Regions from separate parts of the Lysinibacillus sp. YS11 genome, predicted to be linked through region 1. Evidence: riboswitches for the same ligand, from Rfam matches in the RefSeq annotation. Region 1 holds a riboswitch; the other holds the start of a gene.

Region 1 (8,420 bases):
TGGAAAATGTGGGTTTTAAATATTGCAGCAGAGTCTGTCGTGGCTGCTATCTTTATTCAATATTGGTTACCAGAATATCCAATTTGGATACTGGCACTATCTGTTTCTGTGTTAGTAACAGCGATTAATTTATTATCCGTAAAAATCTTTGCAGAAACAGAATATTGGCTAGCATTAATCAAAATTACTGTTATTATTGTCTTTATCATTGCAGGACTTATTTTATTGCTTGTGACGTTTGGAAATCATAGTGCTGTTGGTTTTGCTAACCTAACGGAGCATGGTGGGTTTTTCCCTAATGGCTCGACGGGATTAATTGCTGCAATGCTTGTAGTTATCTACTCCTATGGTGGGACAGAAATCATCGGGATTACATTAGCTGAAACGAAAAATCCGGAAAAAGTAGTGCCAAAAGCTGTTCGCAGTACATTAGTACGTATTGTTACTTTTTACTTACTGCCATTCTTTATTATCGTAAGCTTGATTCCTTGGAATGAAGTAAATGGGGTTCCTGAAAGCCCGTTTGTCATGGTTTTTAAAATGGTTGGTATTCCAGGGGCAGACCATATTATGAACGCTGTTGTTTTACTTGCCATTATTTCATCAATGAATTCAGGACTGTATGGATCATCACGCGTACTATATACACAGGCTGTAGATGGACGTGTGCCTAAAATCTTTGCTTATTTATCGAAACGAAAAGTACCAGTGTATGCTATTTTAATGTGTACTTTAGCGATGTATTTAGGCGTCATTTTATCTTTATATGCGGGAAGCAAAACATTTGATTTTCTAATGGGATCACTTGGTTATACTGTGTTATTTATTTGGTTAATTATTGCGATTGCACATTTAAAATCACGTAAAAAACAAGCAGAGCACACAAGTGCCTATGAAGTAAAATGGTTCCCTTATACGACTTGGATAGCTATATTGGCGTTAAGTGCGATTCTCATCGGAATTATTTTCACCACATCTATTATTGTGACAGGCATTACGTTAGCTATTTACCTTTTTATTACGTTAACCTATGTATTGAAGGGGCGTTATCAAGTCAATTAATGACTGTGTATTGATTTTTCGACACAGATTTGCATAAAAAATACATTGTAGGCAGATTGTTCGCTCAAGTGAATTTATCCATGCTATACTACAAGCATAGTAAGTTTAAGGAGGATTTCAAATGGCAATTGTACATGCAACAGATGCTACGTTCCAGGACGATATTAAAGAAGGGTTAGTACTAGTAGACTTTTGGGCTGCTTGGTGCGGACCATGTAAAATGATTGGGCCAGTTCTTGAAGAAATGGACGCAGCAGGTAGTGCGGCTAAAATTGTAAAAGTTGACGTTGACAATAACCAAGGTACTGCAGCTCAGTATCAAATTATGTCAATCCCATCTTTACTATTATTTAAAGATGGAGAATTAGTTGACAAAACAGTAGGCTTCCAACCAAAAGAAGCTTTAGAAGCATTTATCGCAAAACATGCGTAATGAATGAAGTTCACAAAGCCGAGCCATCAATTGATGTGTTCGGCTTTTTTTCGTTATATAATAAAGAAAATAACTAACATTATTCTAATGAGGGGAATTTTTACTTAGGGGGGCAGGTAGGTAATGAACGATTTAATAAAGCGAAAACTGGATATTTTACCAGATCAACCTGGCTGCTATTTGATGAAGGATCGACAAGGGACTATCATTTATGTCGGTAAAGCAAAAGTTCTAAAAAACCGTGTACGTTCTTATTTTACTGGAACACATGAAGGGAAAACGCAAAGGCTTGTAGGTGAAATAGAAGATTTTGAGTATATTGTAACGTCATCAAATATTGAAGCACTTATTTTAGAGCTGAATCTCATCAAATTACATGATCCAAAATATAATGTCATGTTAACGGATGATAAGACCTATCCATATTTAAAAATTACGAATGAAAAACATCCTCGTCTGATTACGACACGGAAGGTAAAAAAGGATAAGGCAAAATATTTTGGTCCTTATCCGAATGCCTATGCAGCAAGTGAAACGAAAAAGCTATTGGATCGATTGTATCCGCTGCGCAAATGTGTACAATTACCTTCCAAGGTTTGCTTGTACTATCACATGGGTCAATGCTTAGCACCTTGTGTGAAGGAAATTGAAGGTCAGGTTTATCAAGAAATGATTGAGGATATGACGAAGTTTCTAAATGGTGGTGTGGAGGCAGTCAAAAAAGAGCTTGAAGTTAAAATGCTAGCAGCTGCAGAAAACCTGGAATTTGAGCGAGCGAAGGAATTCCGAGACCAAATTGCCCATATTGATACGGTTATGCAGAAACAAAAAATAGTTTCAAGTGATACAACAAATCGAGATGTATTTGGCTATGCTGTTGAAAAAGGATGGATGTGTGTTCAGGTTTTCTTTGTGCGCCAAGGAAAGCTGATTGAGCGCGATGTCTCAATTTTCCCCATCTATCAAGATGCAGAGGAAGAATTTTTAACATTTGTTGGGCGCTTTTATGAAAAGCCAGAGCATATTAAGCCAAAAGAAATTTTTATTCCACAAGCCATTGATGCAGCTATCTTAACAGAATTATTAGAAATTAAAGTGCTCACACCGAAAAGAGGTCAAAAGAAGGAATTGGTTGAATTAGCTACCAAAAATGCTGAAATTGCTGTGGCAGCTAAATTCCAGCTAATAGAGCGTCAGGAAGAACGTACGATTGGTGCTTGTGAGGCACTTGGTGAAGCAATGGGTATTAGTACACCTTTACGAATTGAAGCTTTTGATAATAGTCATATGCATGGAACGGATGCAGTGTCTGCTATGGTTGTTTTCATTGATGGGAAGCCTGCGAAAAAGGAGTACCGAAAATATAAAACGCGTACAGCAGCCAAGCATGATGATTACGGTGCAATGCAGGAGGTTATACGTCGTCGCTATATACGTGTTTTAAAGGAAGGACTACCATTACCAGATTTAGTCTTAATTGATGGTGGTAAGGGACAAATGGAAGTAGCCCGTGAAGTACTAGAAGATGAGCTTGGTCTTGTTATACCGATTGCTGGTTTAGCCAAGGATGATAAGCATAATACATCTCAGCTCTTGTTTGGTGATCCACCAGAAGTGATTAGCTTAAAACGTACAAGTGATGGCTTTTATTTATTACAACGAATTCAAGACGAAGTCCATCGCTTTGCTATTACCTTCTTGCGTCAACAGCATGAGAAGCATGCCATTCAATCTGTATTAGATCATATTGAAGGGGTAGGACCAAAACGAAAGCAACAGCTGCTTAAACATTTCGGTTCAGTCAAAAAAATTCGAGAGGCGAGCGAGCTAGCATTACAGGAGGCTGGGATGCCCGCTAATTTAGCAAGCCAAATTTTTAGCTATTTTCAGCAACAATCATTGTCAAAGGAATAGGCATGTGCTATGGTTATAAATAACATTGTTTTCAATGTTATGGAGAGCCAACTGCGTGACTAGTTTGTTTACGCTAAGGCTTAATGAATTGAATACATTCACTTTAAAGTGATGATAGAGGTGCAAGATTCAAGAGTAACACGATGGAGGATGGACAAGTCCAGAGATATTGTGTGAAAGGGGAGCTTGCCGAAGTACAGTATTGTTGTTCCATTGCCGTACTGGTTTTGCATTTAAGAAATGTAAGACTGTCGATTCTAAACGTTTCGGAGAGCTATCACACATGCGCAAGTTATGATTATTGTACATGTTATAGGCAGCTTTCACGTTATGTGGAGGCTGCCTTTTAGTTTTCTAGAAACGGTTTTACCCCCCATAATTTGGTGAAATACATGAACTGGAAGGGAGAACGAAAGAAATGGCTAAAATCGTGATGAAGTTTGGAGGAGCTGCATTAGCTTCTTCTGAACAAATCCAAGAGGCTGCTAGGAAAGCGATTGCTGAAAAGGACAAAGGATTGGATGTAGTAGTGGTCGTTGCAGCAATGGGACACACTGCGAAAGAGATGAAAATGATGGTACACCAACTAACTGACGATGTGTCGAAAAGAGAATTAGATGCAGTTTTGTCAACTGGCTCTCAATTATCTAGTGCTTTATTTGCCATCGCTTTGCAGGAAGCAGGCTATGAGGCTGTATCTCTAACTGGATGGCAAGCTGGTATACATACGGATGGTATGTATCGACATGCTCGTATCGACTATATAGATATTAGTCGTATGGAAGAACATTTTGCACAGGGACAAATTGTGGTTATTGCTGGAGAACAAGGGATTGACGAAGTGCATAATATCACCACGCTTGGGAAAGGTGGAGCTGAAACAACTGCTGTTGCGCTTGCCATAGCGTTGGAAGCGGAGAGAGTAGATATGTATACAAATGTGGACGGTGTTTATACAGCAGATCCACGATATGTTCCCAATGCCCAAAAGCTTCAAGAAATTTCCTATGATGAAATGTTGGAATTATCGAATTTAGGGTCTCATATCATACATCCTCGTGCGGTGGAGTTAGCGAAGAAATTTCAAATGCCTGTTATTATACGTTCAAGTTTAATAGAATCAGTAGGCACTTTATTGAAGGAGGAAGTGGAAATGGAAAAAAATTTAGTCGTTCGTGGTGTTGCATTTGAATCAGATATTATTCGTTTAACAGTAGGGTATGATGCTTTTTCCAATGCTTCATTAGCAGATATATTTACGGTTCTTGCAGAGAACCGTATTAATGTAGATATTATTGTCCAAGCCATTATTGATGGGTTGAAGCCAACTGTATCGTTTTCAATTTTAAAAGAGGAATTTGCGGAAGCATTACGTGTTTTAGAGGATAGTAAATTATCACTTGGATTTAGTTTTGCTGACTTCGAAATTGGACTAGCAAAAGTTTCTATTATTGGTTCAGGCATGGCTTCTAATCCAGGCGTTGCTGCTCGTATGTTTGATCGGTTACGTCGTGAAAATATCCCTGTAAAAATGGTTAGTACTTCTGAAATAAAAGTGTCCGTTGTTGTACCACAGGATGATATGATCCAAGCAGCTAATGCTCTCCATGATGAGTTTAATTTAGAGCAAGCACTTTACATATAATAATAGAAGAAACAGCATTTTATGTAATTGACCGAAATAAAAGGAAGAAAAAAGAAGGATTGTCATCCCATTCTTTAATGGGAAACAATCCTTTTTAATTATTCTGAGGGAATGGTATTCATAATACGTTCTTTAACGTCCCATTTGACTGTAAACATGACGTATTGTTGCTTTTCCCGTTTTTCATTATAGCATTCTGTCAGATAGCCTTTAGCTAGTTGAATTTGCTCTGCTATAAATCCTGCTTCAAGTTTAAAGCTGCGCTGCTTTATTTGAAGAATTTCAGGGTCATTTGTCAACTGGAAAATACGTCCATCTTTTGATTCCTTTATGAGTTCTAATGTACCCCAGCAGGCATCTGCGAAAAATGCGATAAGTTCATCTTGACTTTTACATGGGAACTTGCGAGCAAGCTCTTTACCTGCCCAATAAAGGACGTCATCTTCATGTTTACCGAGTATAGAAGATAGAATATGATCACGAATGATCTCATAGCCAAATGATGAGATTGTAGGAGATGGAGTGTTTAACATTGTTATCCTTCTTTCTTAGAATTTTCTTAAAATTTAACGGTAATAAAGTAATGATAGATTTTTCGAGAAAAAACGACGCATCATGTACTAGATTAGTTCTTTAATAAGCTCTATGAAAAACTCCGAGTTGCCTTGACGCTCGTAGCTCTTGAGAGTACAATAAACATGTCATAATATTGTACCATGATGAAATACACAGTCAATGAAGTATCATTTACAAAATGATGACTTCTTTTGTTGTGCTATTTTAAGTACTAAGGGGGGTAACAGTCTTGTCGAAAGATCGAGAGTTTTTATGGCGTCGCTTACATTCTCTACTTGGGATCATTCCAGTAGGTCTGTTTTTAACGATGCACCTGTTCATTAACTTTACAGCAACAGGCGGGGCAGAAAGTTACAACGATGCTACCGCAGTAATGGAAAAGATTCCATTCCTTATCCTAGTTGAATGGATTGTCATCTATATTCCATTAATGTTCCACGCATTCTATGGTGTCTACATTGCATTCACTGCTACACCAAACACAGGACGTTTCAGCACGTACCGTAACTGGATGTTCTCTTTACAACGTTTTACTGGTGTATTCTTAGTGATATTTATTGCATGGCATATTTTCCAAACTCGTATTCAAAAAGCACTTGGCACACACGTTGATTACGACATGATGGCGAATATTGTTGCTAATCCATTCATGCTTGGATTCTACATTGTTGGTATTTTATCAGCAACTTTCCACTTATCTAACGGTTTATGGGCATTCCTAGTAAGCTGGGGTATTACACAATCTCCTCAGTCTCAAAAGATCGCTACTTACGTAACAAACATTCTTTTCGTAATTCTAAGTGTAGTTGGTGTGGCTGCTATTTTAGCTTTCGTATAATTCAATAGAAGCTACGATAGAGCACATGCAATCATTGCAATTTTTTAAGAGGAGTGAGAAATAATCATGGCGAAAAGCAAAATAATTGTTGTCGGCGGTGGTCTTGCCGGTCTGATGGCAACGATTAAAGCAGCTGAAGTTGGTACTGAAGTTGATTTATTCTCATTAGTTCCTGTAAAACGCTCACACTCTGTTTGTGCGCAAGGCGGAATTAATGGTGCGGTAAATACTAAAGGTGAAGGGGATTCTCCATGGATCCACTTTGATGATACAGTTTATGGTGGGGACTTCCTAGCGAACCAACCACCAGTTAAAGGTATGTGTGATGCAGCACCTGGCATTATCCACTTGATGGACCGTATGGGTGTTATGTTCAACCGTACACCAGAAGGACTTTTAGATTTCCGTCGTTTTGGTGGTACTTTAATGCACCGTACAGCTTTCTCTGGTGCAACAACAGGTCAACAATTACTATATGCGCTAGATGAGCAAGTTCGTTCTCATGAAGTAGCTGGTTTAGTAAATAAATATGAACACTGGGAATTCCTTGGTGTTATTATCGATGAAGACGGCGTTTGTCGTGGTATCGTAGCGCAAGATATGCGTACAGAAGAAATTAAATCATTCCGTGCAGACGCTGTTATTATGGCGACTGGTGGCCCTGGTATTATCTTCGGTAAAACAACAAACTCTGTTATTAACACAGGTTCTGCTGCTTCTATCGTTTATCAACAAGGTGCTTCATATGCGAATGGTGAATTCATTCAAATTCACCCAACAGCGATTCCTGGAGATGACAAAAACCGTCTAATGTCAGAATCAGCTCGTGGTGAAGGTGGTCGTATTTGGACTTATAAAGACGGTAAACCTTGGTACTTCTTAGAAGAGAAATACCCAGCTTATGGTAACTTAGTACCACGTGATATTGCGACACGTGAAATTTTCGACGTTTGTGTAAACCAAAAACTTGGTATCAATGGCGAAAACATGGTATACCTAGATCTTTCACATAAAGATCCACATGAATTGGACGTTAAACTTGGTGGTATCATCGAAATCTACGAAAAATTCGTAGGGGATGACCCACGTAAATTACCAATGAAAATTTTCCCAGCAGTTCATTATTCAATGGGTGGATTATGGGTTGACTACAATCAAATGACTGAAATTCCTGGTCTATTTGCAGCAGGTGAATGTGATTACTCTCAACATGGTGCAAACCGTCTTGGTGCAAACTCATTATTATCTGCTATCTACGGTGGTATGGTTGCAGGACCAAACGCAGTAGACTATGTAAAACACCTTAAAAAGCATGCTGAAGATCTTCCACAAGAGATTTACGATGCTCGTGTAAAAGAGGAACAAGCGAAATGGGATGCTATCATGAAAATGGAAGGCACAGAAAACGCTTACTTACTGCATAAAGAGCTTGGTGAAATGATGACTGCTACAATGACTGTAGTACGTTACAATGATCAGCTTGAAGATACATTGAAAAAACTTGATGAGCTTACTGAGCGTTGGAACAACATCAACATCAATGATACGCAAAAATGGAGCAATCAAGGCGCACACTTTACACGTCAGCTTAAAAATATGTTAGTGCTTGCAAAAGTAATGACAAAAGGTGCACTATTACGTAATGAATCTCGTGGTGCACACTATAAACCTGATTTCCCTAACCGTGATGATGAGAACTTCTTAAAAACAACAATGGCGAAGTTTGACCCAGCTACTGGTAATCCAATCATCACGTACCAAGAAGTCGACGTTTCATTAATCCCACCACGTAAACGCGACTACTCTGCGAAAGGAGACTAAAAGTTATGCAAATCGCAGCTAATACTGGAAGAATGGTCAAAGTGGAAATCTTACGTCAAGATACACAAGGCGGCAATAGCTACTGGCAAAAATTCCAAGTGCCTTACCGTCATGGTATGAACGTAATTTCA
Region 2 (8,420 bases), 1.1 Mb from region 1:
TGCAAATGGAGATTGAATTCGCAAATCGTTCCAATCTTAGACGTAGAGAACAATTGGACTGGCGAGGCGATGATAAATGACAGCAAACGAACACGCATTTCAACTAAATACCATACCAGGGCTTTCTCCACTAGTCCAATCCTATTTAGAAACAACTCCGCAAAACGAGGCGATGGCGACTTATGAAACGCTATCGCCTCTTGCACAAAGTCGCGCATTACTGTATGCCAGTCAAATCGATTTGACTGATTTTGAATCATTGCTGTCCCTTGGGCAAGATTCACAGCGAGCTCTGTCTCAATTTGCCGACCGCATGCTTGCTCAAGTAAAGCAAAAGGATGTCACTAAAATAGGTCAAATGCTGGATTCTTTAATGCAGACGTTAGATCGAGTAGATCCGACTGCTTTGGAACCAAAAAAGCAAACCTTTTTCAAAAAAATCTTTGGCAAAACCGAGCCTAATGTGAAGCAAACACTCACAGAATTTGAACGTATTAGTATACAGGTGGAGCGCATTGGCGTTCAGCTAGAACGTGCACAGCTTCAGCTGATAAAAGATGTTGAAAACTTAGAGGCGCTTTATGCCCATAATCGAGGATTTTTTGAGGAATTGGCAACGGCGATTGCCGCAGGACAAATGAAAAAGCAGCAAGCCATTGAGGTAGAGCTACCTGCACAAATAACGAGTGTCCAAGCTACCAAACAGCCACTTGCGATCCAGCAATTAAATGACTTTGCTGCTCAAATCGAAAGACTCGATCAACGTATTTATGATTTACAAGTATCACAGCAAGTCGCTCTGCAAACAGCTCCTCAAATCCGTATGATTCAGCAGGCCAATCAAACATTAGCTGAAAAAATTGAGTTTTCTATCGTTACCTTGATTCCGCTCTGGAAAAACCAACTGGCGATGATGCTATCGATGCATATGGATCATCATTATGCACGTTTAGAGGAGCGATTATCAAGGGCTCATGATCGCTTCTCAAGTCCCACGTTTGAACAGCAAGTTTCGAAGTTTAAAGAAACACAGCAAGAGCTGCAAACAGCAATTAAAGATGTCTTTGCCCTGCATACCGCAACTGAACAAGAGAAACAACAGCTACAGGATGTGGCGGGTGCTAGCAGCTATCAGCGAGATTAACAAAAAAATGGGTGGCTCAGCAAATGTTCTGAACCACCCTGTTTGTTTTTATTCAAAATAATCTTTATAGTAGCCACCGACATTACCTGTGTTGTCGATGATAAAAACGAACTCTTCTGTTTCATTTTTCACTTCATACTCTTTTCCTACTGTTAATACGTTTGATACTAAGTATTTCGATGCATTTGTATGTTTGCAAGTAACCGTTCGTAATGTTGGCGCATCTTTCCATTTTAAATGTAACATATTCTCTCTACCTCTCTTTACTAGCAAAAGCTAATGTCTATTGCTTATTTTATAATATTTTTGGTCTTTTGTGGAGAAAAAAGAAATACTATACCTATTCTATCCAAAAAAAATGAAAATTTGAGGTGTTATGATGAGTTTTGGTGGTGTACCGCAATGGTTTTTTATCATTGCTGTAGCATTCGCAATCTGCTTTGTACTTTATGCAGAATGGAATTCTAGAAAATAAGTGAGTCCAACAGGTTGGACTCACTTTTTTGTGCTTATTTTAATGTACGCTTTAAAAATTCCTTCGTACGTTCATGTTGTGGATTGACTAATACTTGTGCTGGAGGGCCTTCTTCCACAATTACACCTTTATCCATAAAGACAACACGATCTGCTACTTCTTTGGCAAATTCCATCTCATGTGTCACGATGAGCATCGTATTGCCCTCGTTTGCTAGCTGACGCATTACCTTTAATACCTCACCCACCATTTCTGGGTCTAATGCGGATGTTGGCTCATCGAATAGCATTACATCAGGATTCATTGATAAGGCACGAGCGATGGCCACACGCTGCTTTTGTCCACCCGAGAGTTGACGGGGCTTGGCATTCACATATTGATCCATGCCAACGATTTTCAAATATTTAAGCGCCGTTTCTTCTGCTTCTTTTTTCGAACGTTTTAACACTTTGATTTGGCCCACCGTGCAATTACTTATGACATTGTGGTTGTTAAATAAATTGAACTGCTGGAACACCATGCCTAAATGTGTGCGATATTCTTGAATATTGTGCTTTTCATCTAGGATGTCTTCCCCTTTATAAATAATTTGACCGCCACTTGGCGTTTCTAATAAATTTATGCAACGAAGCAATGTGGATTTACCAGAGCCAGAGGAGCCAATTAAACAAACTACCTCTCCTTTTTCCACTTGGAAATTCACATCTTTTAACACTTGGTTACGTCCAAATGATTTACTTAAATGCTCGATTTTAATGACTGCCATTTGTGCGTCCCCCTATACGGCTTCTTTTTGTTCTTTTTGATAGGCATCAGGACCATCTAGACGTTTTTCAACATACAGAAGGATGCGAGATGCGGTAAATGTCATGATGAAATAAAGAACACATGCAACGAAGAATGATTCGAAATAACGGAAGTTGTTACCCGAAATTGATTTTGTTTGGAAGAATAATTCCGTTACTCCAATGACATTTAATACGGCTGTATCTTTAATATTCATGATTAATTGGTTACCTGTCGCTGGTAAAACATTACGCGCTACTTGCGGTAAGACAACATGAAGCATAATTTGGAAGTGATTCATGCCAATTGCTGATGCTGCCTCGTATTGACCATTATCAATGGATACAATACCGCCACGAACAATTTCTGCCATATATGCCCCTGTATTGAGGGAAACGACTAAAATACCTGCTGTAATAAAGTGCATATCGATACCGAATGCGATATCTAATCCGTAGTAGACAACCATAGCTTGTACAATCATTGGTGTACCACGGAAAAATTCAACATAGCATGTTAGTATAAAATTAATGAGCTTTAAGCTATAAAATTTCACACCTTTTTTACGAACTGGAATCGTATGCATAATTCCGATGAAAAATCCGATAAATGCACCAATAATTGTACTAATACTCGAAATCAGTAACGTATAATACGCACCTCGTAAAAACATTTGCCAGTTGTTTTCAATAATTGAAAGTATCCATTCAAGACTCATGATGTTCCTCCTAACAATGTCATCTTGCTCGCTTATTTCTTTTGTGTCCTAGCTCTTTCTACCATTCTATGATTTGTCACGCTAGGACATTATCATTATGTAGAGAGGTTCTCATTTTGATAATGATGAAATGATCATGCACGGACTAATTGCTAGTCCGTGCCATGTCATTATTGTGCTGCGGGTTGTTGAGAAATAGCTTCTTCCATAATCGCTTGACGATCATCTTCTGAAATGCCTTTTAGGATTTCATTGATTTTTTCACGATTTGCGTCATCTTTACGTAAGCCTACAGCAATTGAAGTATTTGATAGGTCTGTATCAAAGCCTTCTTCAAATGCTACATATGTGAATTTATCGTTGGCAGCAGAAGCGGAAATGCCCTCTGGACGTTCAGCTACATAGCCATCAATTTTACCTGCTTCTAACGCCACACGCATTGCTGGGAAGCTCTCCATTGCTGTTTGCTTTTCTACGCCTTTAATTTGATCGATAACTGTGTAGTTTGATGTATTTAATTGTGATGTAATTTTAGCACCTGAGAAGTCTTGAATCGATTTTGCGCCTTCATATTTGCTACCTTTTTTAATAACCATAACAAAATCAGAAGTATAATAGTTTTCTGTAAAATCAATTGTTTTCTTACGTTCTTCTGTTGGTGACATACCTGCAATAATTGCATCAATTTTGTTTGATTGTAGCGCTGGAACTAAACCGTCCCACTCCATTTTAACAATGACTAACTCTTTGCCTAGACCTTCAGCGATTTTCTTTGCCATTTGTACATCATAGCCACCTGCATACTCTGCATTATCCGCAATTTTCACTGCACCATTTGCATCGTCTTGCTGTGTCCAGTTGAACGGTGGGTAGCCAGCCTCCATTCCAATTCGGAATTCACCGCCACCTTCTTCTTTGTCAGTTCCAGCATCACTTGAACCGCCCTCTTTTTTGTCACTTGTGCCACATGCAGCTAGCACAATTGCCGTCATGATAGAGATCATTACTAACAACCATTTTCTTTTCATGAAAAACTCCCCTTTTCTGTAAAAAAATAAGACAACTGTACTAAAAAAGACCTAAGTTTATTGAACTTAGGTCTTACCTTTTATGACAGTTGCCCAAATCCTCACTATAATTTCCATGTTTCCGAGATAGCACAACCTAGTAAATCTGGAAATCCATTTACTAGGACAGTCCTGCACTTATTCACTGCAGACCCAGTATAAAAGTACGAGCTCCTTTTATACTTCGGCGATATTTCCTTCTTCATTGCGTCTTCGCTTGCTTTTACTCAACAATGAACTAATAAATACCGCGCCTCTACCTCACTGGTAACAATTCGTGAGGTTTGTTTATTTAATTGATATTTAGATACTACTATAAAACTAATATGTTCGTCAAGACGATTTTAACATTTTTCTGACTAATGACAATATTAGGATATTGTGCGTTCTGCTTCCACTTTAAATCGTTGAACTTTTGTTGATATTTCTGAAAATTACAACAAATATTTATTATAGAGTATGTTCTACATATGAGAAAAGTTGCGTTTTTTTCTTTCTTTGCTCCTATAAACGATGTACCATTCGTACTCTTTCAAGCATAGAATCGCTCAATACCTTTCGTCATACAAAAAACCCTGCTGAACATTGTTCGCAGGGTTTAATGGAATTATGAATTTAATAATAAATCTTCAGGATTTTCGATTAATTCTTTAACTGTTTTTAAGAATCCTACAGAATCTTTACCATCGATGATACGGTGATCGTATGAAAGTGCTACATACATCATTGGACGGATTTGAACTTCACCATTTACTGCAACTGGACGGTTTACAATTGAGTGCATACCTAAAATACCAGCTTGTGTACCGTTCATAATTGGTGTTGACATTAATGAACCGAATACACCACCATTTGTGATTGTGAATGATCCACCAGCCATGTCATTTAAGCCTAATTTTTTATCACGAGCTTTTGTCGCTAAGTTAGCAATATCTTTTTCGATTTCTGCAAAGTTTTTGCTATTAGCATCGCGTACAACTGGTACGACTAAACCTTCTTCAGTCGATACAGCAATACCGATATCAAAGAAGTTATTTAAATGAATCTCATCGCCAGAGATTTGAGCGTTTACGTATGGGTATTTTTTCAGTGCTGCAACAACAGCTTTAGTGAAGAATGACATGAAACCAAGTTTGATGTCGTTTGCTTTTACAAACTCTTCTTGTTTACGTTTACGAAGTGCCATGATGTTTGTCATGTCAATTTCGTTGAATGTTGTTAACATTGCTGTTGATTGTTTAACTTCTAATAAACGTTTTGCAATTGTTTGGCGACGACGGCTCATTTTTTCAATTGTTACACGGTCAGAATTAGCTGCTGGTGTGAATACTACTGGGCCACCTGAAGTTGCTACGGATGTAGGTGCTGCTGCTGGTGCTACAGCTGGTGCTGTACCATGAGCTGCTACATCTTGTACACGTACACGTCCTTGTGGATCTACTGGAGATACCGCTGCAAGGTCAATACCTTTTTCACGTGCAAGACGACGTGCTGCTGGAGATGCAACTACACGCTCACCAGAAGTTTCTTCTACTACTGGAGCTGCTGCAACTGGTGCAGGTGCTGCTTGTGGCGCTGCTGGTGCAGGTGCTGCCTCAGTTGGTGCTGCCGCTGCTGGAGCTGCTGCTGCGCCTTCGCCTGCTTCTACTACTGCGATAACTTGACCAACTAGTACAGTATCGCCTTCTTCAGCTAAAATTTGTGTTAATACACCTGCTTCTTCAGAAATGATCTCAGCGTTTACTTTATCTGTTTCAAGTTCAACGATGAATTCACCTTTTTCAACGCGATCGCCCACTTTTTTTACCCACTGTGCGATACTACCTTCTGTAATCGATTCTGCTAATTCAGGGACTTTAATTTCAGCCACTTTCATTTCCTCCTTTGATTAACGTGCATGACGCACATAGAAGGGCTACTGCTTAAGGGCAAGTAGCCCGGTTTCAAAAATTGATATATGTTATTTAACCTTTACTGGCTCAGCAACCGCTTCTTCAATAAGAGCTGCTTGTGCTGCTTTATGAGAATCTGCATCCCCTTCAGAAGTTGAGCTCATTGCAGGACGGCCTACATAGCGAAGTTTTTTACCTTCTGAAAGTTCATATAATGTTTCTAATGCATAATTCCATGAGCCTTGGTTTTTAGGTTCTTCTTGTACCCAAACAATCTCTTTTGCATTAGGATACTTAGCAATGATACCAGCTACTTGCTCTTTTGGGAATGGGTAAAGTTGTTCTACACGAATAATGTGTAGGTGATCGAAGCCTTCGCCGTCTTTCACGCGCTCTGCTAAGTCGATCATCACTTTACCTGTACCTAAAACGATACGCTCTACAGCTTCTGGTTTAGCCCCTAAGCCTGGTTGTTCAATCACTTCTTGGAATGAACCATTTGCTAATTGCTCAGCATTCGCCGCAGCTAATGGGTGACGTAATAATGATTTTGGTGATACGACTACAAGTGGACGTACCCCTTCTGTACCTAATAATGCTGCTTGACGGCGTAATAAGTGGTAGTAGTTTCCTGCATTTGAACAGTTCGCTACAAACCAGTTATTTTCAGCTGACATTTGTAAATAGCGTTCCATACGGCTTGAAGAGTGCTCTGGACCTTGACCTTCATAACCATGAGGTAAAAGGATAACTAGACCAGATTTTTGACCCCATTTTGAGCGTGCCCCTGAAATAAAGTTATCAAACATCACTTGTGCCATATTCGCAAAGTCACCGAATTGTGCTTCCCATACTGTTAGTACATGGCTATTTTCTAGGTTGTAACCATACTCAAAGCCTACCACCCCAGCTTCAGTCAGTGGAGAGTTGTGTACTGTAAAGGATGCGTTCGCACCAGAAATATGGTGTAGTGGTGTGAAGACATTGCCATTGTTTTTATCATGCAGTACTAAGTGACGTTGAGAGAATGTACCACGTTGTGCATCTTGACCTGTAAAGCGTACTGGTGTTCCATCTTGAATAATCGTTGCATACGCTAAAGTTTCAGCATGACCCCAGTCAACTTTTGCAGACGCATAAGCATCACGGCGTTTTTCTAAGATTTTACCAAGCTTTTTCTGTGGTTCGAAGTTTTCTTCAAACACTAAAAGCTCTTCATTGATTTTTTCTAAACGTTCCGCACCTACTGCTGTATCAATTTGTGGGAACTCTACTTTTAATTCTTCTGGCATTTCTAAATGATGATGATCATCTTTTTCTGCCATTTCTTTGACGTGGTCATAGGCTGCTTGCATTTCTGCATAGATAGCTGTATCTAGTGCTGCTACATCATCAGCAGTTACAAGACCTTCTGCCACTAATTGTGCACCATATAATGCACGCACTGTTTCATGTTTAGACACTAATTTGTATGTTTCTGGGTTTGTCACTGTTGGGTCATCTGTTTCATTATGACCATGGCGACGGTAACCTACTAAGTCCACAATAATGTCTTTGCCAAATGTTTGACGGTAGTTTGCCGCAAAACGTCCAACTTGCACTACTGCCTCTGGGCTATCTGCATTGACATGGATTACTGGTACTTCATAGCCTTTTGCAGGGTCAGAAGAATACACAGAAGAACGAGAATCATAATGTTCCGTTGTGAATCCAATCATATTGTTTGCGATAATATGGATTGTTCCACCTGTTGTAAAGCCTTCTGTTTTAGCGAAGTTTAACACTTCTGTTACAATCCCTTGACCTGGGAATGCAGCATCACCGTGTACAAGAATGCCTAAGCCCTTTGTACGGTCAAAAATAGGTTGCCCTGGTTTAGATGTATCATCTTGTGTTGCACGAGTAGCACCAAGTACTACTGGATTGCCCACTTCTAAGTGAGATGGGTTGTAAGCCAATTTCACATTCATACCGGATTCACGGTTGTAAGAAGCACCCATGTGGTATTTCACATCACCTGTCCAACCTTTTGTAATTTCTAGGCGGCCATGCTCTGGCATAAATAAATCATTGGAAACATGTGCAAAATCAGAGAACATCATGTCATAAGGTTTATTTAAAATGTGTGTTAAAACGTTTAAGCGACCACGGTGTGCCATACCAATACGTACGTTTTCCACATTTTTTGCTTCTGCCGTTTTAATAATTTCATCAAATAGAACGATTTGCGTATCTAAGCCCTCACCAGAGAAACGCTTTTGTCCTACAAAAGTTTTATGAATAAATTTCTCGAAATTTTCAACGCGAGTTAAACGATCTAATAAGGCTTTCTTCTCAT

The links. A riboswitch is a leader RNA that binds a small molecule or an ion and turns the genes downstream of it on or off. The one in region 1 is predicted to bind lysine.
Positions count from the first base shown of each region.
Region 2: another riboswitch for lysine. It lies ahead of LBYS11_RS10830 (transporter substrate-binding domain-containing protein); the one in region 1 lies ahead of LBYS11_RS16615 (aspartate kinase).

Region 1 covers NZ_CP026007.1:3,311,223-3,319,642, reverse strand. Annotated here, with positions in the region: gene LBYS11_RS16630 (amino acid permease) at 1-1,062, shown strand, start outside; gene trxA (thioredoxin) at 1,184-1,495, shown strand; gene uvrC (excinuclease ABC subunit UvrC) at 1,619-3,409, shown strand; lysine riboswitch at 3,517-3,694, shown strand; gene LBYS11_RS16615 (aspartate kinase) at 3,828-5,054, shown strand; gene LBYS11_RS16610 (YslB family protein) at 5,153-5,587, opposite strand; gene LBYS11_RS16605 (succinate dehydrogenase cytochrome b558 subunit) at 5,860-6,468, shown strand; gene sdhA (succinate dehydrogenase flavoprotein subunit) at 6,535-8,289, shown strand; gene sdhB (succinate dehydrogenase iron-sulfur subunit) at 8,295-8,420, shown strand, end outside.
Region 2 covers NZ_CP026007.1:2,188,645-2,197,064, reverse strand. Annotated here, with positions in the region: gene LBYS11_RS10855 (5-bromo-4-chloroindolyl phosphate hydrolysis family protein) at 1-80, shown strand, start outside; gene LBYS11_RS10850 (toxic anion resistance protein) at 77-1,144, shown strand; gene LBYS11_RS10845 (DUF6501 family protein) at 1,193-1,390, opposite strand; gene LBYS11_RS10840 (amino acid ABC transporter ATP-binding protein) at 1,654-2,385, opposite strand; gene LBYS11_RS10835 (amino acid ABC transporter permease) at 2,398-3,123, opposite strand; gene LBYS11_RS10830 (transporter substrate-binding domain-containing protein) at 3,294-4,151, opposite strand; lysine riboswitch at 4,271-4,457, opposite strand; gene odhB (2-oxoglutarate dehydrogenase complex dihydrolipoyllysine-residue succinyltransferase) at 4,798-6,060, opposite strand; gene LBYS11_RS10820 (2-oxoglutarate dehydrogenase E1 component) at 6,151-8,420, opposite strand, start outside.